One region of the Nocardia sp. NPDC050175 genome, then DNA from elsewhere that is predicted to be linked to it. Evidence: riboswitches for the same ligand, from Rfam matches in the RefSeq annotation. Region 1 holds a riboswitch; each other region holds the start of a gene.
The links. Region 1 has a riboswitch for cobalamin ahead of ACIBK2_RS03080 (CbtB domain-containing protein). Riboswitches for the same ligand answer to the same signal wherever they lie in the genome.
Positions count from the first base shown of each region.

Region 2: another riboswitch for cobalamin. It lies ahead of cobN (cobaltochelatase subunit CobN); the one in region 1 lies ahead of ACIBK2_RS03080 (CbtB domain-containing protein).
Region 3: another riboswitch for cobalamin. It lies ahead of metE (5-methyltetrahydropteroyltriglutamate--homocysteine S-methyltransferase); the one in region 1 lies ahead of ACIBK2_RS03080 (CbtB domain-containing protein).
Region 4: another riboswitch for cobalamin. It lies ahead of ACIBK2_RS07090 (CbtB-domain containing protein); the one in region 1 lies ahead of ACIBK2_RS03080 (CbtB domain-containing protein).

Region 1 covers NZ_JBITJI010000001.1:674,571-681,534, reverse strand. Annotated here, with positions in the region: gene ACIBK2_RS03095 (ATP-grasp domain-containing protein) at 1-283, shown strand, start outside; gene ACIBK2_RS03090 (cation:proton antiporter) at 311-1,651, shown strand; gene ACIBK2_RS03085 (SAM-dependent methyltransferase) at 1,746-2,612, shown strand; cobalamin riboswitch at 2,664-2,798, shown strand; gene ACIBK2_RS03080 (CbtB domain-containing protein) at 2,838-3,053, shown strand; gene ACIBK2_RS03075 (CbtA family protein) at 3,084-3,938, shown strand; gene ACIBK2_RS03070 (FAD-dependent oxidoreductase) at 4,004-5,125, opposite strand; gene ACIBK2_RS03065 (TetR/AcrR family transcriptional regulator) at 5,231-5,932, shown strand; gene ACIBK2_RS03060 (winged helix-turn-helix transcriptional regulator) at 5,942-6,406, opposite strand; gene ACIBK2_RS03055 (MFS transporter) at 6,493-6,964, shown strand, end outside.
Region 2 covers NZ_JBITJI010000011.1:64,603-71,566, reverse strand. Annotated here, with positions in the region: gene cobN (cobaltochelatase subunit CobN) at 1-1,289, opposite strand, end outside; cobalamin riboswitch at 1,322-1,443, opposite strand; gene ACIBK2_RS31990 (nuclear transport factor 2 family protein) at 1,686-2,126, opposite strand; gene ACIBK2_RS31985 (precorrin-3B synthase) at 2,319-3,527, shown strand; gene ddaH (dimethylargininase) at 3,653-4,495, opposite strand; gene ACIBK2_RS31975 (Lrp/AsnC family transcriptional regulator) at 4,633-5,070, shown strand; gene ACIBK2_RS31970 (precorrin-8X methylmutase) at 5,170-5,805, shown strand; gene cobJ (precorrin-3B C(17)-methyltransferase) at 5,907-6,964, shown strand, end outside.
Region 3 covers NZ_JBITJI010000005.1:312,326-319,289, reverse strand. Annotated here, with positions in the region: gene ACIBK2_RS19265 (short-chain fatty acyl-CoA regulator family protein) at 1-857, opposite strand, end outside; gene ACIBK2_RS19260 (DUF1737 domain-containing protein) at 1,028-1,201, opposite strand; gene ACIBK2_RS19255 (nuclear transport factor 2 family protein) at 1,338-1,715, shown strand; gene metE (5-methyltetrahydropteroyltriglutamate--homocysteine S-methyltransferase) at 2,055-4,322, opposite strand; cobalamin riboswitch at 4,474-4,681, opposite strand; gene ACIBK2_RS19245 (glycosyltransferase) at 4,939-5,811, shown strand; gene ACIBK2_RS19240 (pyruvate carboxylase) at 5,927-6,964, shown strand, end outside.
Region 4 covers NZ_JBITJI010000002.1:330,924-337,887, forward strand. Annotated here, with positions in the region: gene ACIBK2_RS07055 (ABC transporter permease) at 1-784, shown strand, start outside; gene ACIBK2_RS07060 (TetR/AcrR family transcriptional regulator) at 837-1,430, opposite strand; gene ACIBK2_RS07065 (FMN-dependent NADH-azoreductase) at 1,572-2,219, shown strand; gene ACIBK2_RS07070 (DMT family transporter) at 2,221-2,541, shown strand; gene ACIBK2_RS07075 (OsmC family peroxiredoxin) at 2,735-3,175, shown strand; gene ACIBK2_RS07080 (hypothetical protein) at 3,263-3,754, opposite strand; gene ACIBK2_RS07085 (CbtA family protein) at 3,790-4,587, opposite strand; gene ACIBK2_RS07090 (CbtB-domain containing protein) at 4,578-4,772, opposite strand; cobalamin riboswitch at 4,801-4,956, opposite strand; gene mhuD (mycobilin-forming heme oxygenase MhuD) at 5,034-5,348, opposite strand; gene ACIBK2_RS07100 (alpha/beta fold hydrolase) at 5,442-6,200, shown strand; gene ACIBK2_RS07105 (A/G-specific adenine glycosylase) at 6,280-6,964, opposite strand, start outside.

The DNA.
Region 1 (6,964 bases):
GCTGGCGGCGCAGCCGTCGGTGTATTCGCGGCGGGAGCAGGCGCGCTGCGTGAATCTCATTGCCCACCGGGAGGTTCCGCTGCCTGCCCAGGCGTTGCGGGCGGAGCTCGAACGGCTGCCCGCTATCGAGAGTGTTCGGTTCCGGATCGCCGATCAGGCGATGACCAGGCCGACGGTCGATCTCAATTCGTCGCCGGGCGTGGTGTTTCTCGTGCATCAGGACGCCGCCGAGATCGAACGGTCGTACCGGACGCTGCGGCGGCTGGAGCACGAGCTCTTGTAGGCGCCGCCGGACAGACAGAGAGCATCGATGACGAATACGCAGCTGGGTCAAATCCTTCTCGCCATCCTGTTACTCCTGCTGGGGGCCAACCTGCTCGGTCAGCTGTTCCGCCGACTGCGTCAGCCCAAGGTCGTCGGCGAGATCCTGGCCGGAATTCTGGTCGGCCCAACGGTTCTCGGGAAGATCGCGCCCGGCTTCGCGGCTGAGATGTTCGGCGGCGACAAGGGTGATCCCAGCGCGGTGGTGCTCGGGTTCCTGTACAACCTCGGCCTGTTGATGCTGATGTTCGTGTCGGGCTGCGCCGCAAAGCACCTGTTGGGCAGGCAGAATCGCACGGCCACCGCGTGGATTCTGGGGATCGGCACGCCGCTGCCGTTCCTCATCGCCCTCTTTGCCGCGCCGCTGCTGCCGCTCGAGGATCTCACCGGTACCGCGGGGAGTGAGCAGGCCGTCGTGCTCGTCTTCGCGGCCGCCACGGCGGTGACCTCGATCCCGGTCATCACCAAGATCTTCTACGACCTCGGCATCCTGCACACCCGATTCGCCAGCCTGCAGCTGGGATCCGCTGTGCTGGAGGATATTGCGCTGTGGGGAGTGCTCTCCGTCGCCACCGCGATCGCGGGCGCCGCCCTCGGCGCGACCGGCGACGAGCTGACCGCGACCATCGGCGGGCACATCGCGGTCAACGCCGCCTACGTGATCGTCGCGCTCACCGTCATGCCTGCCGTGCTGCGCAAGCTGTCGCGGGCCGAATGGAATGTGGTGGCGCGCAATTCGCCTGTCGCGTGGATGCTCATCGTCTTCCTGGGTTATGTCTCACTGGCCGCCGCCCTTGACGTGACGCTGGCATTCGCCGCGTTGCTGGCCGGCTTCGGCGTGATGGGCGGCATGAAAGGCACTGAGCAGGAACGGTTCCGGGACCCGATGCAGTCCATCAGCGATGTCTCAGGGCACTTCTTCGTTCCGCTGTACTTCGCCATCGTCGGCTACCGGCTCGACCTTTCCAAGACGTTCGACCCACTCATGCTCGTGGGGTTCCTGGTCGGCACGTCGCTGGTGGTGTTCCTGTCCGTGGGGCTCGGCGCCAAGCTGGCCGGGATGAGCCGCCTCGACATCGTCAATCTCGCCATCACCCAGAATGCCCGCGGCGGGCCGGGCATCGTGATGGCCTCGGTGGCCTTCGACGCGGGCATCATCAACGCCATTTTCTACACAACCCTGGTACTCACCGCCGTGCTCACCTCCCAGGCCTGCGGCTGCTGGCTCGACTACGTCCTGCGCAAAGGATTGCCGCTGCTGTCCGGCGCCGACCTACGCCGCCGGGGCATCGAGCCAGCGCCCGAGGAACTGTCGCCGCAGCGGGGGTAACTCGACGCATTTTGGTCGCGCGCACGGCTGATGAGTCTCACGTGGTCGGAGGTGTGGGTTCGGGTGGAGTGGTTAACTCGTTAGGGAGACTTCGGTGTCGAGTGCGGAGGGTGTCATGGCGGAGGCGAACGGGATGACCGATCTGAAGCAGGGGCAGCCGCACAGCGCCCGTATTTATGACTATTTCTTGGGCGGCAAGGACAACTATGCGGCCGACCGGTTGGCTGCCGACAAGATCGAGCAGGCCATTCCCAATGTTCGACTGGTCGCGCGGGAGAATCGCGAGTTCATGCGTCGCGCGGTCGGCTACCTCGGCGAACAGGGCATCCGCCAGTTCGTCGATATCGGCACCGGCATCCCCACCGAACCCAATCTGCATCAGGTGGCCCAGGAGACGGCTTGCGATGCGCGGGTGGTGTATGTCGACAACGATCCGCTCGTGCTCGCCCATGCCCGCGCGCTGCTCATCGGGACGCCGGAGGGGCGAACTCGGTACATCGAGGCCGATGTCACCGAACCGGCGAAAATCCTTGGGGCGCCGCAACTTCGCGAGACCATCGACTTCGCCGAGCCGGTCGCGCTGAGTCTGATCGCGTTGTGCCACTTCGTGCCCGGCGAGCAGATGTACGAGATCATCGATACGTTGCTGGAACCGCTTGCGCCAGGCTCGTTTCTGGTGATGACGCACCTCACCGCCGACCTCGATCCCGAGGCGGTCCAGGGCACGGTGCGCGCCTACGAGGCGAGCGGTATCAGGATGGAAGCACGCACGTATGACGGGGTAGCCCGCTTCTTTTCGGGTTTGCAACTGATCGAACCGGGCATCGTGCCGATCGGCCGGTGGTACCCGGACGGCACCGCGCCGGATTCGACCGCCGTTGTCCCGCTGCCTGTCACGGATTTCGGCGCCGCGCCGAAACCGCCCGCTGCCGGATATGCCGCGGTCGGGCGTAAGCAATAAGGCGTTTCGGAACACGCTCGGGTAACGGCACTCGGCGATCCTTGACCGGTCGTTTCGGCCGCTTCTAGAGTTGACGTCTGCTGGGTATGAGGAATCTGGTGTAAATCCAGAGCGGTCGCGCCGCTGTGAACATGCTGTGAATAGCGGTGTGTGAGTCAGAAACTCGGCTCGGCAGGAGTTTTTATTCTGGACGTAGGGACGCGTAATCCCTGGAAGGAGTCCCTCATGGCCACTTATGTTCCGCATGCCGGTGTGACGGTTCGTCCGCTCAGTGCCTCGGTGTCGAGCACGCTCTGGTTGGTCGGCACGGTGCTCGGGGCACTGCTGATCTACTACTTCATCGGTATCGATCAGGGGGCGGTGTCGATTTTCGGCAGCGATACCCACGTCCACGAATTCGTGCACGACGCACGGCATTTCCTCGGCTTCCCGTGCCATTGAGTCGGCTCGGCCGGAGCGAGTGGTAGCGGTATGGAGAAGCAGATAATCGGTCGCGGCCTGCTGGCGGGCGCGATCGGTGGGTTGTTGGCGTTCGTGTTCGCGCGGATCTTCGCGGAGCCGGTGATCCAGCGGGCGATCGACTACGAAAGCGGTAGGGACGAGGCGCAGGAGGCGTTGGACAAGGCCGCTGGCCACCCGATGGGGGACATGGGCGCGGAGGTGTTCACTCGGTCGGTGCAATCCAATGTCGGGATCGGCCTAGGGATGATCCTGTTCGGTGTCGCCATGGGTGGACTGTTCGCGGTGGTCTTCGCGCTCAGCGTCGGCCGGGTCGGCAAGGTTTCGGCGCGTAACCTGGCGCTGCTGCTGGCCGGGGCGTTCTTCGCGGCGGTGTATCTGGTGCCGTTCCTGAAGTATCCGGCGAATCCGCCCTCGATCGGACACTCGGACACGATCAAGGACCGGACGGCGTTGTATCTGACGATGGTGGTGTTGTCGTCGCTGTTCCTGATCGGGGCGGTGCTGTTGGGTCGGAGACTGGCGGCACGCCTTGGTAATTGGACTGCTAGCCTGGTCGCGGCAGTTGCCTTCGTGGTGGCGATCGGTATCGTGATGCTGCTTTTGCCACAGCTGGGGCATCTTTCGGCGAATACCGCCGAGTTCGGCAGGCAAGCAACGGAAACGCCGCAGCCGCTGCGGGATTCGTCGGGTGCGATCGTCTATCCGGGATTCCCGGCCGATGATCTCTATCTGTTCCGGCTGTATTCGATTGGTGCGCAGGCGATCCTGTGGCTGGCCATCGGGCTGGTCTTCGCGACGTTGAGCGGGAAACTGTTCGAGCCGACGCGTAGATCAGCTGCTGCGGAAGCAGGTATCGCCAAATAGGAAGCGCCACAACGGCGTTGTGATTCTCGCCGGATCGGTGTTGATGCGCCGATCCGGCGGGTTTACTAGTGCCCGGTGAACATGGTGACCAGGCTGTGTGGTGCGTTGTCGCCGGACATGATCTCGTGCAGTTCGGCGCCGTCGAGGGCGATTTCGGCGCTGCGGGGGAACATGGCGAGCTCGTATTCGGTGATCGCGGCCTCGATGTCGTCGGGGTGGGCGGCGAGGGCTTTGCCGAGTTCGGCGCCGTCGAGCATCGCCAGGTTGGCGCCTTCGCCGTTCGGGGGCGCGAGGTGGGCGGCGTCGCCGACCAGGGTTACGCCGGGCACTCGGTCCCATTGGTGGTCGATCGGCAGGGTGTAGTGGGGGCGGAAGACCGGTGCGGTGTCGGCTTCGGTAATCAGTGCGGTGAGTTCTGGTGCCCAGCCGTCGAATTCGTGGACGATGCGCGCCCTGGTTGCGGCGGCATCGGTGAAATCGATTGCGGCGAACCAGTCCAGCGATCTGGTCAGCGACACATAGGTGTGCAGGGTGTCGCCACTTTCGCGGTGCGCCTGGATCCCCTTGCCCGGTGCGGGCGCGATCAGTGACCCTCCGCCGACTGCTTTCGCGGCGGCGGGGTGGCGGGTGTCGGCGTCATACAGGTAGGTCTCGATGTAGGAGATGCCGGTGTATTCGGGTGTGGCAGTGGACAATAGGGGCCGGACCTTTGACCACGCGCCGTCGGCGCCGACCAGCAGGCTCGTCGTGATGGTGCTGCCGTCGGTGAAGGTGACCTCGTGGCGGCCTTCGCCGAGTGCACGGGTACCGCTGACCTTGTGCCCCCATTGGATGGTGCTGGCGGGGAGCGAGTCGATCAGCATCTGTCGCATCTCGCCGCGCTGCACCTCGGGGCGGCCGCCGGTGCCGTCGTCGGGTTGGTCGAACAGGATGGATCCGTCGCGGTCGAGGACCCGTATCGCCTGACGGCCTTCCAAGATGAGGGTGCGGAACTCGTCCGACAGCCCGGCCGCTTCGATGGCGAGCTGTCCGTTGTAGTCGTGGATGTCGAGCATGCCGCCCTGCGCACGGGCCGTTGGTGAGGGCTCTGCCTCGTAGACCGTGACCGGGATGCCGTTGACCTGCAGGACGCTGGCGAGGGTGAGTCCGCCGAGTCCGGCGCCGATGATCGTGACTGGAGTGGGCATGGTGGGCTCCTTCGGGATCGAGGCCGGTGCGGTCCGGCGGCTATGGAATGCCGTTCCAATCTAACACAGGTTGGAACGGCGCTCCAGGCGTGCCAAGATGGCGGTATGGCATCGCGGGCGGGCAAGGAGAAGCGGCGGACGGACGCGCTGTCCCGGGAGCGGATCGTCGAGGCGGCCGTCGAGCTGCTCGACACGACCGGCGAGGGTGGGCTGACATTCCGGGCGCTGACCGAGCGTCTTGCCACCGGGCCGGGGGCGATCTACTGGCATGTGGCGAACAAGGGGGAGTTGCTCGCCGCCGCGACCGACGTCGTTGTCGCCGCGGCGCTGGCCGTCGAACCCGTCGAGTCCGCGGCTTCCCCGCAGGATGAGATCCGTGCTGTCGCGCTCGGACTGTTCGACGCGATCGACGAACACTCGTGGCTCGCCACGCAGCTCGCCGTGCAGTTCTCCCGCAGTCCATCGGGGTCGGTAGCGCCGCGGATCATCGAAAGCATCGGGCGACGGGTCCAAGCGCTCGGTGTCCCCGAGGGCAGCTGGTTCACCGCGACCTCGGCACTGGTGCACTACATCCTCGGCGCGACCAGTCAGTACGTCACGAACAGTCACGTTCTGGAGGCCGAATTGGATCGCGGCGAGTTCCTCGGCGACGTAGCGAAGGCGTGGGAGGAGCTCGACCCCGCCGACTATCCGTTCACCCGTGCGGTCGCGGGCCAGATGCGCGAACACGACGACCGGGAGCAGTTCCTCATCGGGATCGATCTCGTGCTCACCGGCATCGCCGGTCTCCACCGGACCAAGGGGTAGGCGTTCCGGTCACCGAGATGACTTGGGCACCTTGCGAACTCGGGTGGTCGCCGCGGTGACGCGGTTGCCCTCGTGGTCCTCGGTGCGTAGGCGGGCGACGGGTCGGCCGTCGTGGTCGACGAGGGTCGAGTGGGGTTCGTTGCCGGTGAAGGCGTGGCGTTCGCCCCATTGGCGCAAGGCCACGACAGTGGTGAAGAGGTCTTGGCCTGCGTCGGTGAGTTCGTAGCTGTGTCGCTTGCCGCCGGGGGCGGTGCTGGTGGTGAGGATGCCGTGGTCGACGAGCTTGCGCAGGCGGTCGGTGAGGATGTTGCGGGCTATGCCGAGGCGCTGCTGGAAGTCGGTGAAGGTCGCGGCGCCGTCCATGGCGTCGCGCACGATCAGCAGGCTCCAGCGGTCGCCGACGAGGTCGACGGTTCGCGCGACCGGGCAGGTGGGGTCGGTCCAGTCGCGGCCGGTGCCGGGTGTCGTGGTCATGCGCCTCCGTTCAATCAGTTGCACTTTGAAACCATTATGCCCTATCGTCAAATGGTTGCATTTTGCTACTAATTTCGGGAGGTGTTGTGGCCGTAGGAGTCACAAGGTCGCAGCGGTGGGTGCTGGCGCTGGTGTGCGCGGTGGCCGTGTCGACGATCTACGCGATCCAGCCGGTGTTGGAGACGGCGGGCACCGGGTTGGGGTTGGCGCGCGAATCGTTGGGCTGGCTGGTTGCTGCTGGGCAGGTTGGTTACTTTGTCGGTCTCGTCTTGCTGGTTCCGCTCGGTGACGTGCTGAATCGTCGTCGGCTCATCACTGTGCATCTGGTACTTACTGCCGTGGGGGCGGCGGTCGTGGCGGTTGCGCCTAACGGTGTCGTCGCGGTGGTGGGGCTGGCGGTCGCGGGTCTGTTCGCGGTAGTGGTTCAGGTGACGGTCGCCTATGTCGCCGCCGTTTCCGCACCAAGCGAGCGGGGTCGCAATATCGGTGCGGTCACCTCCGGTGTGGTGATCGGCATCCTCGGTGTCCGTGTTCTTGCGGGCGTCCTCGGTGACACGG
Region 2 (6,964 bases), on a different contig from region 1:
TCCTCGGGCAACGTGTCGAACCAGGCCGTGTAGGCGGCCGCGCCGATCCGAATCGGGTTGCCCTCCAACTGTTCCGCGGTCAGCCAGTCCGGATCCTGGCCGCCCGCCGCGATGAGCGCGTGGATGAGGGCGTCGCCGTCCTGCTCGTCGAGGCCGGGGATCTCACCCGGTTCGCCGAGGTGGTAACCGGCGGTGCGCATTTCGGTGAGCAAGCGGATGGCGCTCGCGGGGGTGTCGAGGCCGACGGCGTTGCCGATGCGGGCGTGCTTGGTCGGGTAGGCGGACAGCATCAGGACGACGCGCTTGCGATCGGCCGGGATGTGCCGCAGCCGGGCGTAGCGCACCGCGATGCCCGCGACCCTGGCCGCGCGCTCGGCGTCGGGGACGTAGGTGGACAGGCCGTCGGCGTCGAACTCCTTGAAGGAGAACGGGACCGTGATGATCCGGCCGTCGAACTCGGGGACGGCGACCTGGGTGGCGACGTCGAGCGGCGACATGCCGTCGTCGTTGGCGGCCCACTGTTCGCGGCCGCTGGTCAGGCACAAGCCTTGCAGGATGGGCACATCCAGGTCGGCGAGCGCGCCGACATCCCAGGCCTCGTCCTCGCCGCCCGCCGAGGCGGTGGCGGGCTTGGTGCCACCCGCGGCGAGCACCGTCACCACGAGGGTGTCGGCCTGGCGCAGTGTCGCAAGCAGTTCCGGCTCGGCGGTGCGCAGCGAGGCGCAGTACAGCGGCAGGGCGCGCGCACCCGCGTCTTCGATCGCACGGCAGAGGGCGTCGATGTAGCCGGTGTTCCCGGCGAGATGCTGTGCGCGGTAATAGATCACCGCGACGGTGGGCTGATCGGCGGCCGGCTCGGCCGAAACCCGTTCCAGCACACCCCAGCTCGGCAGCTGCACCGGCGGCTCGAAGCCGTGGCCGGTCAGCAGGACCGTGTCGGAGAGGAAGTTGTGCAGCTGCAGCAGGTTGTCCGACCCGCCAGCGGCCAAGTAATTATGTGCGTCGGCGGCGACACCGCCGGGCACGGTCGAGCACTCCATCAGCTCCGCGTCCGGCGCGATCTCGCCGCCGAGCGCCACCATCGGCACGCCGCTGGCCCGGATGGCGTCGAGGCCGTCCTCCCAGGCGCGCTTGCCGCCGAGGATGCGCACGATCACCAGATCGGCGCCGTCGAGCAGCGCGGGCAGGTCGTCCACCAGCAGCCGTGCGGGGTTGCCCCACCGGTACGCGGCGCCACTCGCGCGGGCGCTCAGCAGATCGGTGTCGGACGTGGACAGCAGCAGAATCACAGGTGACGGCCTTCCTCGGGTTACGCGCCCATCGGGGGTTGCTGCTCGCCGGAGAGGGTCTGGCTTTTCACAGTGGCGCGACCGCACCGGATTTCCACCGGTTTCCTCGTCGCCCGTCGAGCATGCAGATGCTACCTGCTGTGCGGTTGCGTTCCGCTCAGGCGGTCACCGCGCGGGCCTTCGTCGACCTGAAGCCGGCCGTGGTCCGGTCGCGCGCTGCTGCCCTGCAGGTCGCCCTACTGGGTAGGGCCTCCCGCCCAGCCTCAGGCCGAATTCGCCAAGGTCGCTTTCATCCACGGCGCTCAGCAACCCTGGTCTGGCGTTCGCGCCGCGACAGACAGGCGAAGGTGCCGCCGTTCCTTCAGGGCCGGCGTCATCTATCGCTGATCGGGCGGGTCAGGTCAGATCGGCGTTTCCATCGATGACTTTGAGCTGGTAGTGGAACTTGTTGACGCGCCAGCCGTTCGGAGTCCGCTCGGCGCCGATGGCGTAGCTGCCGACGAAGGTGCGGGTCTTACCGTTGGTGGCGGAATTCTTCACGTGTACCGCGATGGCGTCCGCGTGGACGTTGGCCGTGTCATCCGCCAGCTCGATCAGATGGTTTCCGGACTGGTGATGCAGCTCGTCCAGGTCAGCGAGCCCGACCCGCCAGTCCTCGACGATGTCGGCCGCGTCCCGCTCACCGACCGGGCCGCCGAATCCGCCGTCGAAATCGACCTTCGGCGTGAATACGGCGTCGACCAGGTCGCTCCAACGACGCTGGTCGGTGTAGACGAACATCCGGGTGACCACGTCGATGATCGCGAGTCGATCTGCCAGGGTAGAGATTTCAGACATATGTCTCACATTAGCGATCCCCAACGTTCACCGCTCGCCATTAATCACCACCATCGCCCCCTTGCCGACTTGACGTACGAAGGGTGTTCTTGACGCACGCTGCAACATGCGTCAAGAACACCCTTCGTACGTCAAGTCGCTGTCGGTGGTCGGCGGTCGACGGTCGGCGGGGGTACGTACGCTGGGTGGACTATGAGTCGACGTGTTCCGGATTCCTGTCCCGGTGTGCTGCGGTTGCATGAAGCTGCCGATGGGCCGTTGGCGCGGATACGGGTGCCCGGCGGGCGGGTGACGCCGGGGCAGTTGCAGGTGTTGGCGGAGGCGGCGCGGGAGCTCGGGGACGGGAATATCGAGCTGACGTCGCGGGGGAATGTGCAGTTGCGGCAGGTGCGGGACGCGGGTGCGCTGACCGGTCGGCTCGAGGCGGCCGGGTTGTTGCCGAGTCACACGCACGAGCGGGTTCGCAATATCGTCGCTTCGCCGCTGTCCGGTCGGATCGGTGGTTCGGCGGATGTGCATGCGCTTGTTCCGGTCCTCGATGCCGGGCTGCTGGCCGCGCCGCGCCTGGCCGAGTTGCCCGGGCGGGTGCTGTTCACGCTCGATGACGGGCGTGGGGACGTCAGTGGACTGAGTGCCGATATCGGCGTACATGCCACGGGCACAGACGAATTCGCGCTGCTGCTCGCGGGACGGGACACCGGCATTCGGATCTCGGCCGCCGACGCGGTGGATGTGATGCTCGCCGCGGCGCAGGGGTTTCTCGACCTGCGCGGCGATGACGCGGGCCAGTGGCGCCTGCACGATATCGAGGACGGTGCCGAGCAGGTGGCCGAGATGCTTGCCCTCACTCGCGGTACTGATCGAGTGGAAATCGGTGCGGCCCAGGATATTCCGATCGGCTGGCTGGATCAGGACAACGGATTGGTCAGCCTCGGTGCCGGAGTTCGTCTCGGCTCCCTGCCCGCGCGCACGGCCGAATTCATCGCCGCCATCGAGCGTCCGGTATTCATCACCCCGTGGCGCAGCCTGGTCATCACCGATATGGACGAATGGACCGCCGAGCAGGTCGTCCGCGTGCTGGCCCCGATGGACCTGATCTTCGACGCCAACTCCCCCTGGCTGCAGGTCAGCGCCTGCGCGGGGCGACCTGGTTGCGCGAAGTCACTCACCGATGTCCGCGCCGACGTGACGGCAGCCGTCGAATCAGGGCGCGTGCTTCCGGCAGAGCCGAATCAGCCTACGCACCAGGACATCCCGATCCTCGCCGCAGCCGAGGTGACCGTCGCCGGCCGCCAACACTGGTCCGGCTGCGACCGCCGCTGCGGCCGCCCCCGCGGCACAGTCACCGACGTCATCGCCACCGACACCGGCTACCGCCAATCCTCGCCGCCGACGACCTGACCGTCACCGCTCTCGCCGCCAATCACCGAAATCCGCACTCCCTCTCGGGATTTGCACTCGCAATAGGGCCGAATTCTGAGTGCAGATCCCGAGAGTGGGTGCGGATTTTGCGGTGATGGGGTTGGCTACTCGTGGACTTCCAGGGTGCAGCACTTGACGCTGCCGCCGGCCTTGAGGAGTTCCGACATGTCGATGCCGATCGGGTTGTAGCCGCGGGCGCGCAGGGCTTCGGTCAGGGCCGTGGCCTTGTTGCTGAGGAAGACGTTCAAGCCGTCGGAGACACCGTTCAAGCCGAGGACCTCGGCGTCCGCGTCGGTGGCGACGATGGCGTTCGGGAACAGCTCGGTGAGCACCGCCTGGCTCGCCGCGCTGAAGGCGGGCGGGAAGTAGGCGATGGTGGTGTCGTCGAGGGGCAGCAGGACGGTGTCGAGGTGGTAGAAGCGCGGGTCGACCAGCTCCAGCGACACTACCTCGCGCGAAAAGTGCTGGGCCACTTCCTGATGCGCGGCGAGCGAGCTGCGGAAGCCCATGCCTGCCAGCATCCGCTCGCCGACCAGGAGGAAGTCGCCCTCGCCCTCGTTGATCTCGGTGGCCTCGACCAGTCCGGCGAGGCCGTGCTGGGCGAACCAGTTGTGGTAGGCCGGGCCCTCGGCGGCCCGCTGGACGTGGGTGAACCTGGCCGACATCGCGCGGTCGCCCACGATGAGTCCACCGTTGGCGGCGAACACCATGTCGGGCAGGCCCGGCACGCCGGGCACCACGTCGACCTTGTGCCCGTACTCCTCGTAGGTGGCGCGCAGGGTTTCCCACTGCAGCAGGGCGAGGGCGCGGTCGACCGGCGCATCGGGATCCATCCACGGATTGATGCAGTAGGTGACCTCGAAGTAGTCCGGACGGCACATGACGAACCGTCGCGGCGACGACTTACGAGCGGTGGACTCGGCGCGGAGGGTGGCTACAGACGTCAACGTGTCTCCCGTAGGTCGGCGCGATTTTGCGGCTCACACGACCGTAATTCGCCTACTATTGCGCCAGGAACAACGAATCGTTGCGCATTTCGCCCCTGAAACACCGAATCGTTGTGCAACGAGGAAGCGAGTGTGACGTGGACGACATCGACCGGCGGATTTTGGAGCACCTCCTCAGACAGGCACGGGCCTCGTTCCAGGAAATCGGCAGCGCGGTCGGCCTCACCGCGCCCGCGGTGAAACGGCGCGTCGACAAGATGGTCGCGAGCAAACAGATCACCGGTTTCACCGCGATGGTGAATCCGGCGGCGATGGGCTGGAAGACCGAGGCGTACGTCGAGGTGTACTACCGCGACAACATTTCCCCCGCCGAACTGCGCCGCACCCTCGAACCGATCCCGCAGGTCGTCGGCGTGTGGACGATCGCGGGCGAGGCCGACGCGCTGATCCACGTGATGGCCACCGACATGGCCGAAATCGAGGTGACCGTCGAACGAATCCGCGAGAACGCCCGCGTCGGCCGCACCCGCAGTTCCATCGTGATGTCCCGCATCCTCGAACGCCCCCGCACCTGACCCACCGACTCGGCGGGCGATCCAGCTGTCGGCGTCGAACCGGTTACACCAGCTACCCGCGCCGACCTGGCCGCGAGAACACCTCTTAGGGTGGACCGCATGTCCGACGTGCGTGCCAGCTACCTCACCGACGGGGCCGAGATCTATCGGCGCTCGTTCGCGATGATCCGCGCCGAGGCGGAGCTCGGCGGGTTCCCGCCGGACGTGGCGCAGGTGGTGGTGCGGATGATCCACGGGTGCGGTCAGGTGGATTTGGCCGGGGATGTGGCGTTTTCGCCAGGGGTGGTGGCTTCGGCGCGGGCGGCGTTGCGGGCGGGGGCGCCGATTTTGTGTGACGCGAACATGGTTGCCTCCGGTGTCACGCGTAAGCGGCTGCCCGCCGACAATCCGGTGATCTGCACGCTCGCCGATCCGCGCGTGCCGGAACTCGCTGCGAGCATGGGTAATACGCGTTCCGCAGCGGCGCTCGAGCTCTGGCGCGAGCACCTCGACGGCGCGGTCGTCGCCATCGGGAACGCGCCGACCGCGCTATTCCACCTGCTCGACATGCTCGATGCGGGTGCGCCGCGACCGGCCGCCATCCTCGGCATCCCCGTCGGCTTCATCGGTGCCGCGGAATCCAAGGACGCGCTGATCGATTTCGGCGGTGTCGAGTTCCTGACCGTCCGCGGCCGACGGGGCGGTAGCGCCATCACCGCCTCTGCACTGAATGCGATTGCGAGCGAACAGGAATGACGGACGCGACGACAAACTCCGCGGCGTCGGTGGAAACTGAATTGCGAACGGTGCCAGGTAAATTGTGGGGTGTTGGGCTTGGGCCCGGCGATCCTGAGCTGGTGACGGTGAAGGCGGCGCGGGTCATCGCCGAGGCCGATGTGATCGCGTTCCACAGTGCGCGGCATGGGCGGAGTATCTCCAAAGGCATTGCCGCGCCGTATATGCGGGCGGGGCAGCTGGAGGAGCACCTCGTCTATCCAGTGACCACCGAGACCACCGACCATCCGGGCGGTTACCAGGGGGCGATCGACGAGTTCTACGAGCAGGCCGCGCAGCGACTGGCGGGGCATTTGGCGGCGGGGCGGTCGGTCGCGCTGCTCGCCGCGGGCGATCCGCTGTTCTACAGCTCCTACATGCACATGCACCGACGGTTGGCCGATCGGTTCGAGGCCGAGATCATCCCGGGCATCACCTCGGTGAGCGCGGCGTCGGCGGCGCTCGGCACCCCGCTGGTCGAGGGCGAGCAGGTGCTGACCATCCTGCCCGGCACCATGCCGGTCGACGAGCTCACCCGTCGGCTCCGCGACACCGAGGCCGCCGCCATCATGAAGCTCGGCCGCACCTATCCCGGTGTGCGCCAGGCCCTTTCGGATTCCGGTCGTCTCGCCGACGCCTACTACATCGAACGCGCCAGCAGCACCCGCCAACGCGTGCTGCGCGCCGCCGATGTCGACGACGCCGACGTCCCCTACTTCGCCATCACACTCGTCCCGGGCCCTACGCCGACCACGCCGCTCCCCCGCGTGGACACGGGACCTGCGGTGAAGCAGCACAAGTCGACGGGCGACCACGCCGAGCATACGAATCCTCGTGCAGCGGAACCCCACACGAAGCACCGCGACTCAGTGGCGATCAGCTCTGGCGCATCAGGCGGTCAGCAGAGGGCCGTCTCGCATGTCACTATTTCCACGACCGACCAGCCCGGTGCCGCCCAGGATTCCGCGCCGCTCACGGGTTCTACTGGTCCCACCAACGAATCCGGCTCGCCCGCCCATCATTTCGCCGACAACGCCGCGTCGACGGGCAGCGCCACCACTACGACCGAACCTCGCGCCACCTCCGCACCGCGCGCTACTCTCGCCACCGCTACCGACGAATCCCGCTCGGCCGCGCATCA
Region 3 (6,964 bases), on a different contig from region 1:
TCGGCCGAGCGTAGGAAACGTCCATACGGCAGCACCAGTGCGCCGGCGAAGTAGTTGGCCAGCCCGATCCGCGCGAGCGTGCGGGATTCGCCGGTGAGCGAGGGTGTTTCGGCGAGCACCCCGTCCAGCTCGGTCCCGTACAGCAGGAACGCCAGGGTGGTCGCGATCTGAAAGGCGCGCTGTCCCGGTCGAAGTCGCCTGGCCAGGGTCAGCGTGCGGCTCTCGGGATCGTATTGCCGCTTCGGGATGGCCGGGTCCGCGCCGTCGCCGCGGACCAGCACGGTGACCCCGGCGCGCTCCTCGGCCACCCTGGCGAGCTGGCGGTCCAGCGAGCCGATGGTCAGGCCGGACTGCTCGAACAGCTGCTCGGCGGCGATATCGAGCTGCGGGATGTGATTGTGGTGGTCGTAGAAGAAGTCCCGCACGTCCTCGTAGGGCATGGGCATGCCCGGCGCGCCGGTCGGCGCGGACACCCGGGCGGAGAGCAGGTCGAGCTGGTCGGTGGCGGCGCGCAGGCGGCGGTGCATCGCGACGACGATCCTGGCGACCTCGGGCTGCCTGGTCGCCAGCTCCTCCACCTCGGTCAGCGGCGCGGTGTGCCCGCCCGCGGCGTCGATCAGCACCTCGTGCAGGTCGGACACGAGGCGCGCGTCCGAGTCCGCGGCGAAGAACTGGACGTCGAGGTCGAAGGTGGAGTTCAGTTTCAGCAGTACCGGGATGGTGAGCGGCCGCTGATCACGTTCCAGCTGGTTGAGATAGCTGGGTGACAGATCAAGCGACTTGGCCAGCGCCGCCTGGGTGAGTCTGCGTTCCTCGCGCAACCGCCGAAGCCGCGCGCCCGCATACATCTTCCGCACGGAAAGATCGTAGTCCCGGGCCTTCGCAATCATCGCATTTCCGGACTTCTTTTGCCTGGAAATATGCCGCTGCAAGGTATTTTGCGCGATATCCCGGCTGCGTAGCGTGCGAAGGACGGTCGCGGCCCAACTCAGGCGGGCGTAGCGAAGAAACACATCGTACGTGCCTGCTAATCGTCGTCCCGGATCACCGCCTGTGCCGCGATCACGGTGGTGCCGTTGAAGGTAACCGCAGGGGAGCCGTGCAGTCGGTAGCCCTGCGCGAGCAGCTCGCTGATCCGTTCGCAGAACGAGGCGTCGTCGACGCCGGTGATCAAGCGGTAACGCAGTGGTTGGTCGTTCATGCCGCCAGCCTAGGGTGCGTGGCCGACAGCGCCGGAAGGGCAAAAAGCTTCCGAACCGAGCAATTGCTTGGTTCAATCGAGAGGGCGTTGCGCACAACGCGGTTCGCCCGCCCGGCAGCAGAAAGTGAGCCCGCCCATGCCGACTCCCGACGAACTCGTCCGCGATATGTGCCGCAGCTGGTCCGACCCGGATCCGGACCGGATCGCGTCCTTCTTCGCGGAAAACGCTGTCTACCACAACATTCCGCTCGAACCGGTGGTCGGCCGCACGGCCATCCGCGACTTCATCGCCGGCTTCCTGACCACCTTCGGGGCCATCGACTTCGACATCCACCACCAGATCACCTCCGGCAACCTGGTCATGAACGAACGCACCGACACCCTCCACAGCGCGGACAAGACCATTCCACTCCCGGTCACCGGCGTCTTCGAGGTAGCCGACAACACCATCCTCGCCTGGCGCGACTACTTCGACATGGGCGTCATCAACCGCGCGTTCAACCTGGAAGGCTGACCGTCCCCGGGAAATTCGTGGCAACTGGTCGGAACCGAACCGCGAGCGCACGCGTCGAAGGTGGATAGGGGCGATTCATGGAGTGGTTTCACTAGGTGCAAGGAGGGGTTGGGATGGATCGTTGTCCCGGGTGTCATACCGCGTGGCGAAGAGGGATGAGCTCCAGGTCACGGCAGCAACCGGTCAAGCGAACCGAGGAGCCGTGCGAGCGATACACGTCACGGCGGCGCCGGGTCTCCCGACCCGAGCCCGAGGCGGGCTGAGGGCGAAGGTGATTGAGCTCGGCGCCTCCGCCTGGATCAGGCGGAGGCGCCGAGCGTCAGCGAACAGCCGAGACGGTCAGCGTACGGCGGTCGCGGCGGCGACCATGTTGCGCAGCGACGCCTCCACCTCGACCTGGCCGCGGGTCTTCAGCCCGCAGTCCGGGTTGACCCACAGCCGTTCGGCGGGAACGGCTTTCAGTGCCGCGCGCAAGGAGGTGGTGATCTCCTCCACGCTGGGCACCCGGGGCGAGTGGATGTCGTAGACACCCGGCCCGACGCCGAGGTCGAAGCCCGCCGCGTTGAGGTCGTCGAGCACCTCCATCCGCGAGCGCGCCGCCTCGATCGAGGTCACGTCGGCGTCCAGGCCGGCGATCGCGTCGATCACCTCGCCGAACTCCGAGTAGCACAGGTGGGTGTGCACCTGGGTGGCGTCCGAAACACCGGAGGTGGCCAGGCGGAACGACTGCACCGACCAGTCGAGGTAGGCCTGCTGGTCGGTCTTGCGCAGCGGAAGCAGCTCGCGCAGCGCGGGCTCGTCGACCTGGATGACGCGGATGCCCGCGGCCTGCAGATCCACCGTCTCGTCCCGGATCGCCAGCGCGACCTGCCGCGCCGAGTCGCCGAGCGGCTGGTCGTCGCGCACGAACGACCAGGCCAGGATGGTGACCGGCCCGGTGAGCATGCCCTTGACCGGCTTCGCGGTGAGCGACTGGGCGTAGCTGATCCAGTCGACGGTCATCGGCGTCGGCCGCTTGACATCGCCGAACAGGATCGGCGGCCGCACGCAGCGGGAACCGTAGGACTGCACCCAGCCCAGCTCGGTGGCGGCGAAGCCGTCGAGCTGCTCGGCGAAGTACTGCACCATGTCGTTGCGCTCCGGCTCGCCGTGCACCAGCACGTCGAGGCCCAACTTCTCCTGCAGCGCAATGACATCGGCGACCTCGGCGCGCATCCGGCGGATGTATTCCGCCTCGTCGATCTCGCCCTTGTTGAACGCGGACCTGGCCAACCGGATCGCCGAGGTCTGCGGGTACGAGCCGATCGTGGTGGTCGGCAGCGGCGGCAGTTGCAGCTGCTCCTGCTGCAGCACGCGACGCTCTTCGGCGGGTGCGCGCCGGATCGCGTCCGGGCCGAGCTCGGCCAGCCTGGCCCGCACCTGCGGGTCGTGCAGCCGGGTGTCGGCCTGCCGCGCCGCCAATGCCGCACGGGTGTCGGCCAATTCGGTGCTGATCGCCTCGGTGCCCTCGGTCAGCGCCGTCGCCAGCAGCCGAACCTCGGCCACCTTCTCGGTGCCGAACGCCAGCCACGACCGCAGCCGCTCGTCCAGCTTGGTCTCCGCGGCCAGCGTGTATGGCACGTGCAGCAGCGAGCAGGAGGTCGAAACCGCCACCGAGGCAGCCGAACCCAGCAGGGTGCCCAGCGTGGCGAGCACGGCGTCGAGATCCGCGCGCCAGACGTTGCGTCCGTCGACCACACCGGCCACCAGCAGCTTGCTCGCCAGTGCCGGGATACCGGCCACGTCGGAAACGCTGGTGCCGGCGGTGAAGTCGAGCGCGACGCCCTCGATGTCGGTGCCTGCCAGCGCGTTCAGCGCCGCGTCGGCGTGCCCGAAGTAGGTCGCCACCAGGATCGCGGGTCGCTCGGCCGAAGCGGTCAGCTCGGTGTAAGTGCTTCGCACCAGCTCGATTTCGGCCTCGGTGAGGTCGGTGACCAGCGCGGGCTCATCGATCTGCACCCAGCCGACGCCCGCCTCGGCCAGCAGCCGGAGCAGTTCGGAGTACAGCGGGACGAGTTCGGCGAGCCGGTCCAGGGCCGCACCACCGGTGGCCTTGGCCAGCTTCAGGAAGGTGATCGGACCGACCACCACCGGACGGGCGGGCGCGCCGAGCGCGAGCGCCTCGCGCACCTCGTCGAGCAGCTTGTCCGGGTTCAGCGAAAACGCGGTGTCCTGGTCGATTTCCGGCACCAGGTAGTGGTAGTTGGTGTCGAACCACTTGGTCATCTCCAGCGGTTCGACGGTTTCGTTGCCGCGCGCGGCGGCGAAGTAGCGGTCCAGCGGATCGGCGATCCCGGCCACCCGCGGCGGCAGCGCGCCGAGCAGGACGGCGGTGTCGAGTACCTGGTCGTAGTACGAGAAGGTGCCCACCGGGATCGAATCCAGGCCTGCCGCCTGTAGTTCGGCGAGTTGGGCGTGGCGCAGGTCGCGTGCGACGGTGTGCAGCTGATCGGCGTCGATCTTGCCTGCCCAGTAGGCCTCGGTGGCCCGCTTGAGCTCACGCCGCGGTCCGACCCTAGGTAGCCCGAGAACCGTTGCGGTGAACGGTGTCTGATTTACAACAGTCACGTTGTCTCTCCAGTGCTGGTGTCGTAGGCCCTCGCCATGCGGGCTGCGCGGCTACCGGGTGACACGTCAGGAGATTTCGACAACAGAGCCCGACACATCAAGTACTGGTAGACCGCGCGCCCAGATCCACGAGGCGGTGGCCGTCGGATACGGCGTATCCGACACGGCTGGCAGGTCTTCGGACTCACAGGCACCGGCCTGGTCGGCCGACCTACTGGCCGTCGCTTCCCGGGTGTTGTGCGCCCAGTGCTTGTGACGGCGTTCGTTCCTGCTTACCGCTGCGGGACAGTCCCGGATTCCCACCGGGTTCCCTCTCGCCCGTCCGCCCTTTCGAGGCGGCCGAACTCGGCTCCGCAACGCGACGACGGGGCTCCATCTCGTACGCGCGCGGTGAACCAGCTGCACCCACCAGCATAGGGCGCTTGGCGAGAGCGCGGTGCGGCCGGGCGGTGCGGCGGTCGCTCTCGATCGTCAGGCCCGCGTTGTCTGGTCATCTGTCCAAGTCTGTGAGGAACCCCACGGAAATCGGGTGTAGCCCAGCTTTCCGGAATATGTCTAAAGTTGTCACCCTCTGGGGAGAACTTCGGCGCGGGGGTCGATACCAGGAGTGCTTGTGGTGACTGAACGATCGGTATCGATCGTCATTCCAACATATGTAGCGACGGCCGAGGGTCGTGATCTGCTCGATATACAGCTGGACGCCTTGGCGCGTCAAGACTATCCGGGGGAATTCGACGTTGTCATAGCCGACAACGGCTCACCGGTCGACGTGCGCGTCCATATCGAAAACCATCAGGTCCGGGATCGGCTGAAGCTCCAGTACGTAGACGCGTCAGGCCGGTCGGGTGCCGCATTTGCCCGAAATGTCGGAGCCGGTAGTGCCACGGGCGAGGTGTTACTGTTCTGTGATCATGACGACCGCGCGTACCCGAGCTGGATCAGCCGCATGGTCGAGTTCCTGGATGAGGGCTACGACCTGACTTGTTCTGCGATCGAGGGCGATTCGCTCAACGCGGACCACCCGCGCCTGGTCGCCAACATCCCGGCACCGGACCAATTCCAGCCGCTCGGCGTTTATGCTCCTGTGATCATCGGCACGAGCATGGCGTGCCGCGCGGAGGTCTATCGGAAGCTCGGCGGACAGGACGTCAGCTATGCCGCCAACGAGGATCTCGAATTCGGCTGGCGGGCCCACCGGGAGGGATACCGACTCGGCTATCTGGCCGAGGCGCTGGTCGCCTATCGGTACCGACGCGGTTTCCGGCCCGGCTATCGACAGGGCCGTAGCAGAGGCCTCGGCCTTGCGCGACTGAACGGCGAATTCCCGAAGAATGGTTTACCCGAGATTCATCTGCCCGAAGTTTTGTTACGGATGATCCGCTTGCCCTTTACTCGCGGATTAGTCGCCGAAGAACGCGGATTGATGATCGGCCTCGCGGTCGGTCAGTTCCGCGGTGGGTTCCGGCATCACACGATGCACTGGATCTGACGATGTGACGTCGCGGTGCCCGGATCTTCGCAACGGTGCTAGCCCGGGTTGTGAAGATGCTTGCGAAGCCCCCTTCCGTGTCTGTCTGGGGGCGGAGTCCGGGTACCTTAGGCGGATGTTCACGAAAGTTCTGGTTGCCAACCGCGGCGAGATCGCCATCAGGGCCTTCCGCGCGGCCTATGAGCTCGGCGTGGGGACGGTAGCCGTCTTCCCGTACGAGGACCGCAATTCGGTCCATCGGATGAAGGCGGCCGAGTCCTACCAGATCGGTGAACAGGGACACCCGGTCCGGGCGTATCTGTCGATCGACGCGATCGTCGACGCGGCCAAGTCGGCCGGCGCCGACGCCGTCTACCCCGGCTACGGCTTCCTGTCCGAGAACCCGGACCTGGCCGCGGCCTGCGCCCGCGAGGGCATCACCTTCATCGGTCCGTCCGCCGAGGTGCTCGAGCTCGCGGGCAACAAGGCACGGGCGATTGCCGCAGCCAAGGCCGCGGGTCTGCCGGTGCTGCGCTCCAGCGCGCCGTCTTCGGACGTGGACGAACTACTCGCCGCGTCGCAGGAACTGGACTACCCGATCTTCGTCAAGGCGGTGGCAGGCGGCGGCGGGCGCGGCATGCGCCGGGTCGCCGATGCCGAGCACCTGCGCGAGTCCATCGAGGCCGCGTCCCGCGAGGCCGAGTCGGCCTTCGGCGATCCGACCGTGTTCCTCGAGCAGGCCGTGGTGAACCCGCGCCACATCGAGGTGCAGATCCTGGCCGACCAGCACGGCAACGTGATGCACCTGTTCGAGCGCGACTGCTCGGTGCAGCGCAGGCATCAGAAGGTGATCGAGCTCGCGCCCGCGCCGAACCTGGATCCCGAACTGCGCGACCGCATCTGCGCCGACGCGGTGGCCTTCGCCAAGGAGATCGGCTACAGCTGCGCGGGCACCGTCGAGTTCCTGCTCGACGAGCGCGGCAAGCACGTCTTCATCGAGATGAACCCGCGCATCCAGGTCGAGCACACGGTGACCGAGGAGATCACCGATGTGGACCTGGTCCAGTCGCAGATGCGGATCGCGGCGGGGGAGACCCTCGAACAGCTCGGGCTCAGTCAGGAGACGGTCAGCATCCGCGGTGCCGCGATGCAGTGCCGGATCACCACCGAGGAC
Region 4 (6,964 bases), on a different contig from region 1:
CTGGATCCTCCTCGGCACCTGGATCCTGCTGAACCTCACCTTCGCCTACCTGTTCAACTATCTCGCCTACACCTCGGGCGAGTCGGGCCGGATGTCGAACGGTCTGCCGAAAGACGCGCTGCTGCACCAGATGCTGCCCGCCGCGGTGCCGGAGGTGTTCACCCAGGGCATGGCGATGTTCGGCGGCGCGCTGATGCTGGTGCTAGGCGCGCTGACCACTGGCAGCGGATATGGCTGGGGCACTTGGAAAACCGTGTTCACCCAGGGGCCGTCGCGGATCAGCGCGGTCGGTGGTGTGCTGGTGAGCCTGTTCGTCGTGGTGGTCGGGCTGGTGCTCACCGCCTTCGTCATCGACATCGGGGTGGCGGCGCTGATCGGCGCGTCGCAGTCGCAGGTGCTCGTGCTGGCGTCGCCGCAGCAGTCGGCGCTCGGAATCCTCACGGGCATCGCAATTCTCGGCATGTGGACGTTGGCAGGCGCGCTGATCGGCACGATCGCTCGCGGTCCGGCGCTGGCCGTCGGGCTCGGTCTGGTGTGGGTGCTGGTGGTGGAGAACCTGTTGCGCGGGGTCGCGTCGATCTTCTCGCCGATCGCGGTCATCACCGATCACCTGCCCGGCACCGCCGCCGGTTCGATGGCGGGGGCGATGCGGACGGTCGGTGCGGGGACGCCCGGTGTGCTCGACATCCTGTCGCGGACCGAATCGCTGATCATGCTGGGGATCTACATCGCGCTCTTCGTGGCGGGCACCATGTGGTTGATGCGCAGGCGCGATCTGGTGTGAGTGACTGGCACGAAAGCCGTTGGTGAACAACCACCAACGGCTTTTTTGCGGATCAGTCGAGCACGGCGTGGGCGAGGCTGCCGAGGGCGTCGGCGATCTGCGCCGAGGTCAGGCCTCGACTGCGTTGCTGCTGGTAAACCTCGGCCCCCAATGGTGCGAGCAACGCATCGATGAGTGCCTCCGGCTCGCGAATCTTGCCCGCCAGCAACAGCGCTCGCACATGGGCGTACCAGAACCCGTACGAGCCCGTCGCGAATCGCGCCCCACCGATCTCCGCGCCGAGCACCAAATCCGCGTGCGCGTCCAGCAATTCGACCATCGCGGCGTAGAACGCGGCCAGCCGGGCCGCAGGCGGCGCACCGGGTCCCAGCGGCGGTGCGCCGCCGATCAGCTGCTCCTGCAGTGCGCGTTCGTGTTCGTCGAGCAGCGCGACGGCGATCGAATTCGTGTCCGGGTAGCGGCGATACAACGTGCCGCGGCCGACGCCTGCCGCCTTGGCGATGTCGTCCATCGTGACGGTGCGCGGGTCGCGGGTGGCGAACAGTTCGGCGGCCGCGGCGAGCACCTTGGCCCGGTTACGGGCCGCGTCCGCGCGCTCGGGCGGGGCGGCCGCTTGCCCGCTGAGCAGATCCGTGTGCCTGGTCATGTCGCTGACTGTACCCGAGTTCTGGAATAAGTGGACATGGTGTCCATTTGTCGATACTATCGAGTTCGGCACTAAGTGGACACAACGTCCAGTTGCCTGCCGGTCGTCCGACGGCACGGAAACACAGAGTGAGGTCTAGTCATGAGCACGTTGTTGCACCTGGATTCGAGCGCTCGTACCAGCTCGATCAGTCGTGAGCTGAGTGCGGTCTTCGCCGATGCGTGGCGCGCTGAGAACCCTGACGGTGGGTACCGCTACCGGGATCTGGCGGCCGATCCGATCCCGTTCATCGATGAGGCGTGGACCGAGCTGTGCGATGCGGTACTTGCGCAGGGCAGTACCGATCTGGACCGGCTAAGTGAGCTGGTGCGTACACCGGAACAAGCTGCGGCATGGGCGATCATCGAACCGCTGCTGGCCGAGGTGCTCGCCGCGGACGTCATCCTGATCGGCACCCCGATGTACAACTACTCGATTCCGGCCTCCCTCAAGGCCTGGCTGGATCAGGTGACGTTCCCGCGAATGTCCTTGGGCCACCGCCGTTTCGTCGTCGCGACGGCCCGCGGCGGCGCCTACTCGCCCGGTGCGCCGAAGGCCGCCTTCGACTACCAGGAGCGCTTCCTGCGCGACTTCTTCGCGGGCCATTTCGCCGTCAACGACACGGTTTTCATCAATGCCGAATTGGCCAACGCCCGCCATGACCCCGCGCTGGCCCACCTGCGCGGCAAGCACGACGAGTCATACGCACTCGCCCTCGACACCGCACGCGATCTCGCTAAGGAGTACTGACATGAACTGGGTCGTCCTCGGCATCGCGGGCCTGGTCGAGATCGTCTGGTCGCAGAGCATCAAACCGACCGAGAACTTCACCCGCCTGGTGCCGACGGTGATCTGCTTCGTGCTCGGCGTCACCGCGGTGTACCTGCTGTCCAGGGCCATGCAGACGCTGCCGGTCGGCACCGCGTACGCGATCTTCACCGGGATCGGCGCGGTCGGCGCCATCGGCCTCGGCATCGTGTTCAACAAGGATCCGCTCAGCGCGGGCCGGGTGTTCGCGCTCTCGCTGATCATCGGCGGCATCGTGCTGGCCAGGGTCACCAATCCCGAATGACCTTCTGGCGTACCTGCGGACAGCTCCGATGTTCTTCAAAATGCCTACGCGACAACTGATCTCGTATGTACATGGGTAACTCACCTGGTACCGGGTAACGTGACCACCGCCCTCACCGCCGGCCGCCGACGCAAGAGCCGCGGCACTCGAATCTGGCCTGAATTCGCGGAGAGGCGGAACAGAAAGGACCGTGATGCCTACACGTACCGCGCGTACTGCTTGGACCGGCACTCTGCAAGAGGGGTCGGGACAGGTCGAGCTGGCCAGCTCGGGCGTCGGCAAGTACGACGTGTCGTTCCCGAAGCGTTCCGCCGAGGACGCCGACGGCACCACCAGCCCGGAGGAGCTGATCGCGGCGGCGCATTCGTCCTGCTACGCGATGGCGCTCTCGGCGCAGATCGGTAATGCGGGCGGGACGCCGGAGAGCCTGGACGTGAGCGCCGATGTGACCCTCGGCCCGGATCCGGCCGGTGGCTTTCGGATCAGCGGCATCAAGCTGACCGTGCGCGGCAAGGTCTCCGGCCTCGACGCCGACGGCTTCGCCGCCGCGGCCGAGGCCGCCAAGGCGGGCTGCCCGGTCAGCAAGGCCCTCGCCGGCGTCGACCACATCCTGCTCGACGCGGCCCTCGTCTGACTCGGCACAGCCGACTGCCCGGTTCGCGCACTACGGTGCGTGAGCCGGGCAGTTTTGTGTGACAACCGATTTCGTGTGAGCAATGGGTCAGGCCCGGCGAAAGAAGCGGCGGGCTGCGGGGTGGTACATCGCTGGGATGGCGATCAGGACCGCGACGACGTGGATGGTGCGGAGCAGACCGATCACCGCGGATTCGATGGTGAGGTGGGCGAAGAGGTCGCCGAACTTGTCCGCGGAAAGCAGCGCCGCGAGCGGTTCGATGATCAGGGAGAGCAAGCCGATCACGCCGATGCCGAAGGTCAGCAGCAGGCGGGCCCAGCGGGCGCCGTGCGTCATTCGGATGGCGACGATGAGAACGACCAGGTAGATCCCGAGCCGCACGGCGAGCCCGGTCGTCAGGTCCGCGATGTCGACCTCGTCGCGCTCCAGTAGCAGCGCGGACTGCTCGATCGCCTCGGCGACGCCGGCGAGCAGGGCGACGACGAGGCCGACGAACGCGACGAGGACGGCGCGCGGTGGTTGTGCCGGTGCGCCCGAACGCAGCGGTGCGGGCAAAAAGGAGAGGGCAGTGCCGGTCATGACACCGACACTGCCCTTCGACTTCCGGATGCGGATCAGCCCGCGGTAGCGATCGACTCTCGTACCGGAGTATCACTGCGCGTGGCGAATTCGCTGAGCGCGGCGAAGCCGAGGGCCAGGCTGGCCCACAGCGTCGCGGTCTCGGCCAGCGAGGACGCCCGGAACTGCCACAGCAGCGCGGCCGGGAAGTCCGCCTTCACTTCGTTGATGCCCGGCAGCAGGATGTACCCCGCCGCCGTGACGAGGACGAACGCGGCCAGCCCGCCGATCAGTCGCAACGTGCTCAGCTGACCGCGCAGCAACTTGTAGACGTACACGCTCGCGCCGACGGCCACCAGGCCGAGCAGCACGGCGGCCACCCAGAGCAGGGTGCGCTGATTGATCGTCTCCGGGTCGCCGACCGCAGGTGGGTTCGCCGGGTACTTGAAGAACGGCACGGCCACGATCGCGGCCCAGCCGCCGAGCCCGATACCGAGCGCGAGTTTCGGCCCGGACAGCGTGGTGTAGCGGCGGGCGAAGTGGGCGACGGAGGCGAAGATGGCGCCGAGCGCTAGACCGGCCAGGCCGAGCGCGAGGAACTGTCCCGCCTTCTGGCCGGTGCGGCTGACCAGCGGTTCTTCCTCGTCGCCGTGCGAATGCCCGTTGGTCGCTTCCGCTTCCGTGCCGTGCGGATGATCCGCGGCGGCCGCGCTTCCGGCCTCCTCGATGGCGATGGCGGCATCGACCTTCGGTTCACCGATGAAGTAGCCGACCGAGGCGGCCAGCAGGCCCGCGATGAGACCGGCCAGCAGGCCGCGCAACAGCAGGGTCTTGAGGGATCCGATCAATGGCACGGAAGCCCCAGCAGGTGACGTCCGTCGTGCATCAACTCATGCAGGTACATCCCGCTGCGCGAGATGACGCCCTGATCGAAGCCGACCAGGTACAGCGTGAGCAGTGCGAGAAGAACGACACCAACTGTGACGAGCACAGTGGCCAGTGAATCGGTTGCCCGGCTCGGCGAATGCGCGATTGCCATGCGAGTCCTCCTAGGGATGCGCGTCCCGTCGAATGGGTTGCGAAGGAGCCGGTGTCTGGCTATCCGGCACCCAGGGACTCGGTGCATGGAACACAGTGGCGCGACCGCTCCGGAATTTCACCGGATTACCGCATCACCCTCGCGTTTTGTCATCCGAACTGTGACACCTGGAGGCGCCTGCCGTCAACACGAACAGCAGGGACGCGCCCTGCCGTCGGGCGAGTCGCCGGGCAGGTCAGCCCGCCCGGCATGCTCGACAGGTCAGTCGGCAGGCTTCGCGGCCACGTCGATGACGACCTCGAATTCCAGCAGCGACGCGCCCGTGGAGACCGGCTTCTGCCGCTCGCCCGCATGCGCCTCGCGCGCGGGTCCGTCCCGCCACGCCGCGAAGGCTTCTTCCGAATCCCACTGGGTGACAACGAAGTACCGCTTATCACCGGCGACCGGCCGGAGTAGTTGGAAGCCGAGGAAACCCGGCGAGCCCTCGACCGCGTGCGCGCGGTGCGCGAACCGCTTCTCCAACTCGGGGCCTGCGCCCTCGGGAACCTCGATCGCGTTGATCTTCACAACAGCCATGGGCTCGACAATACGACCAGCGAGCGTCCGTCCGGTATGGGCCAAATCGGGGGGATCGCGCACGGCCGGGGCGCGCCGGGCAGAATCAGCGGGGTGTTGCACGACGAAGGTGGCGCGGGTGTGCCGATCCTGCTGCTGCACGGATTGATGGGCAGTGCCAGGACCTGGCACGATCAGCTGGACTGGCTGCGCGACTACGGCCACGTCTACACCTTCGACGCCGCCGGGCACGGCAGGCCCGCGCCGGCCGAGCTGACCACCGAGGCCTTCGTCGCCGATCTGGCCGCCGCGACCTCGGGCATCACCGAGCCGATGGTGGTGATCGGGCATTCGATGGGCGCGCTGCACGGCTGGGTGTTCGCCGCGACGCACCCCGATCGGGTGCGCGCGCTGGTGGTCGAGGACATCGCCCCGGATTTCACCGGCCGGACAGCGGCGAATTGGGCGGCGATGATCGAGGCGTGGCCGCAACCGTTTCCGGATGCGAATGCGGTGCTGAGGTTCTTCGGGCCGGTCGCCGGACGGTATTTCCTCAACTCGTTCGAGCACGGCCCGGACGGATACCGGCTGCACGGGTCGGTCGCGACGTTCCGCGATATCTCCGAGGAGTGGGGCAGTCGCGACTTCTGGCCGCAGTGGCACGCCACCCGCGTGCCCGCGCTGCTACTCGAGGGAGAGCACACGATCACGCCGCCCGGCCAGATGCGGCAGATGGCCGAGGCACATCCTGACGCCGAGCATGTACTGGTGCTCGGCGCAGCACATCTCGTGCACGACGACCAGCCCGAGCAGTACCGGGACGCCGTCGAGCGGTTCCTCCGCCGCGTGCTGGCTGAGCCGCACCCCTCCTGATTTCCCGCACCGAGAATTGCCGGTGCGGGAAATCAAATATCGTGCGGCGCTGAGGCATTCGGCCGCTGCGGTGGGCTGGTCAGCGCGCGTTGCCACCTTCACCGGCGAGTGCGAAGAGACCGTCGACGGTTTGCTCGATCAGGCCGTCGACCAGTAGCGAGTCGAGGGCGCGGGCGCGCTGGCCTGGGTCGCGGGGCCAGGCGAGGTCGAGACTCACCCGCTCCACCGGACCCGTCGCGCCACGAAGCACATCGAGCAGCCTGCCGCGCGCTTGGCGGTCGGTGCCCTCGTATTTCTGTGTGCGACGGACGATTTCGGAAACGGGACGGCCTGCGGCGACCCACGCGCAACTCGGCAGGGGACAGCGCGAACAGTCCGGTGTGCGCGCTGTGCACACTGTCGCACCCAGCTCCATCAACGCGGCCGAGAACACCGCCGCACGATCGATCTGTTGCGGCAGTAGCGCTTCCGTCTCCGGCAGATCACGCGACGACGGATTACCCGCCTCCGCGCGCCCGTGCACCGCGCGGGCGACAACTCGGCGAACGTTGGTGTCCACCACCGGAACTCGTTGCCCGTAGGCGAAACACGCGACCGCCCGCGCCGTGTACGCGCCGATGCCGGGCAGGCCGAGCAGCACGTCCACGTCGGTCGGCACCTCGTCACCATGCTCCGCGGCGAGCACCCGCGCGCATTCGTGCAGCCGCAGCGCCCGGCGCGGATAACCGAGCTTGCCCCACGCGCGCAGCACCTCGGCCTGCGAG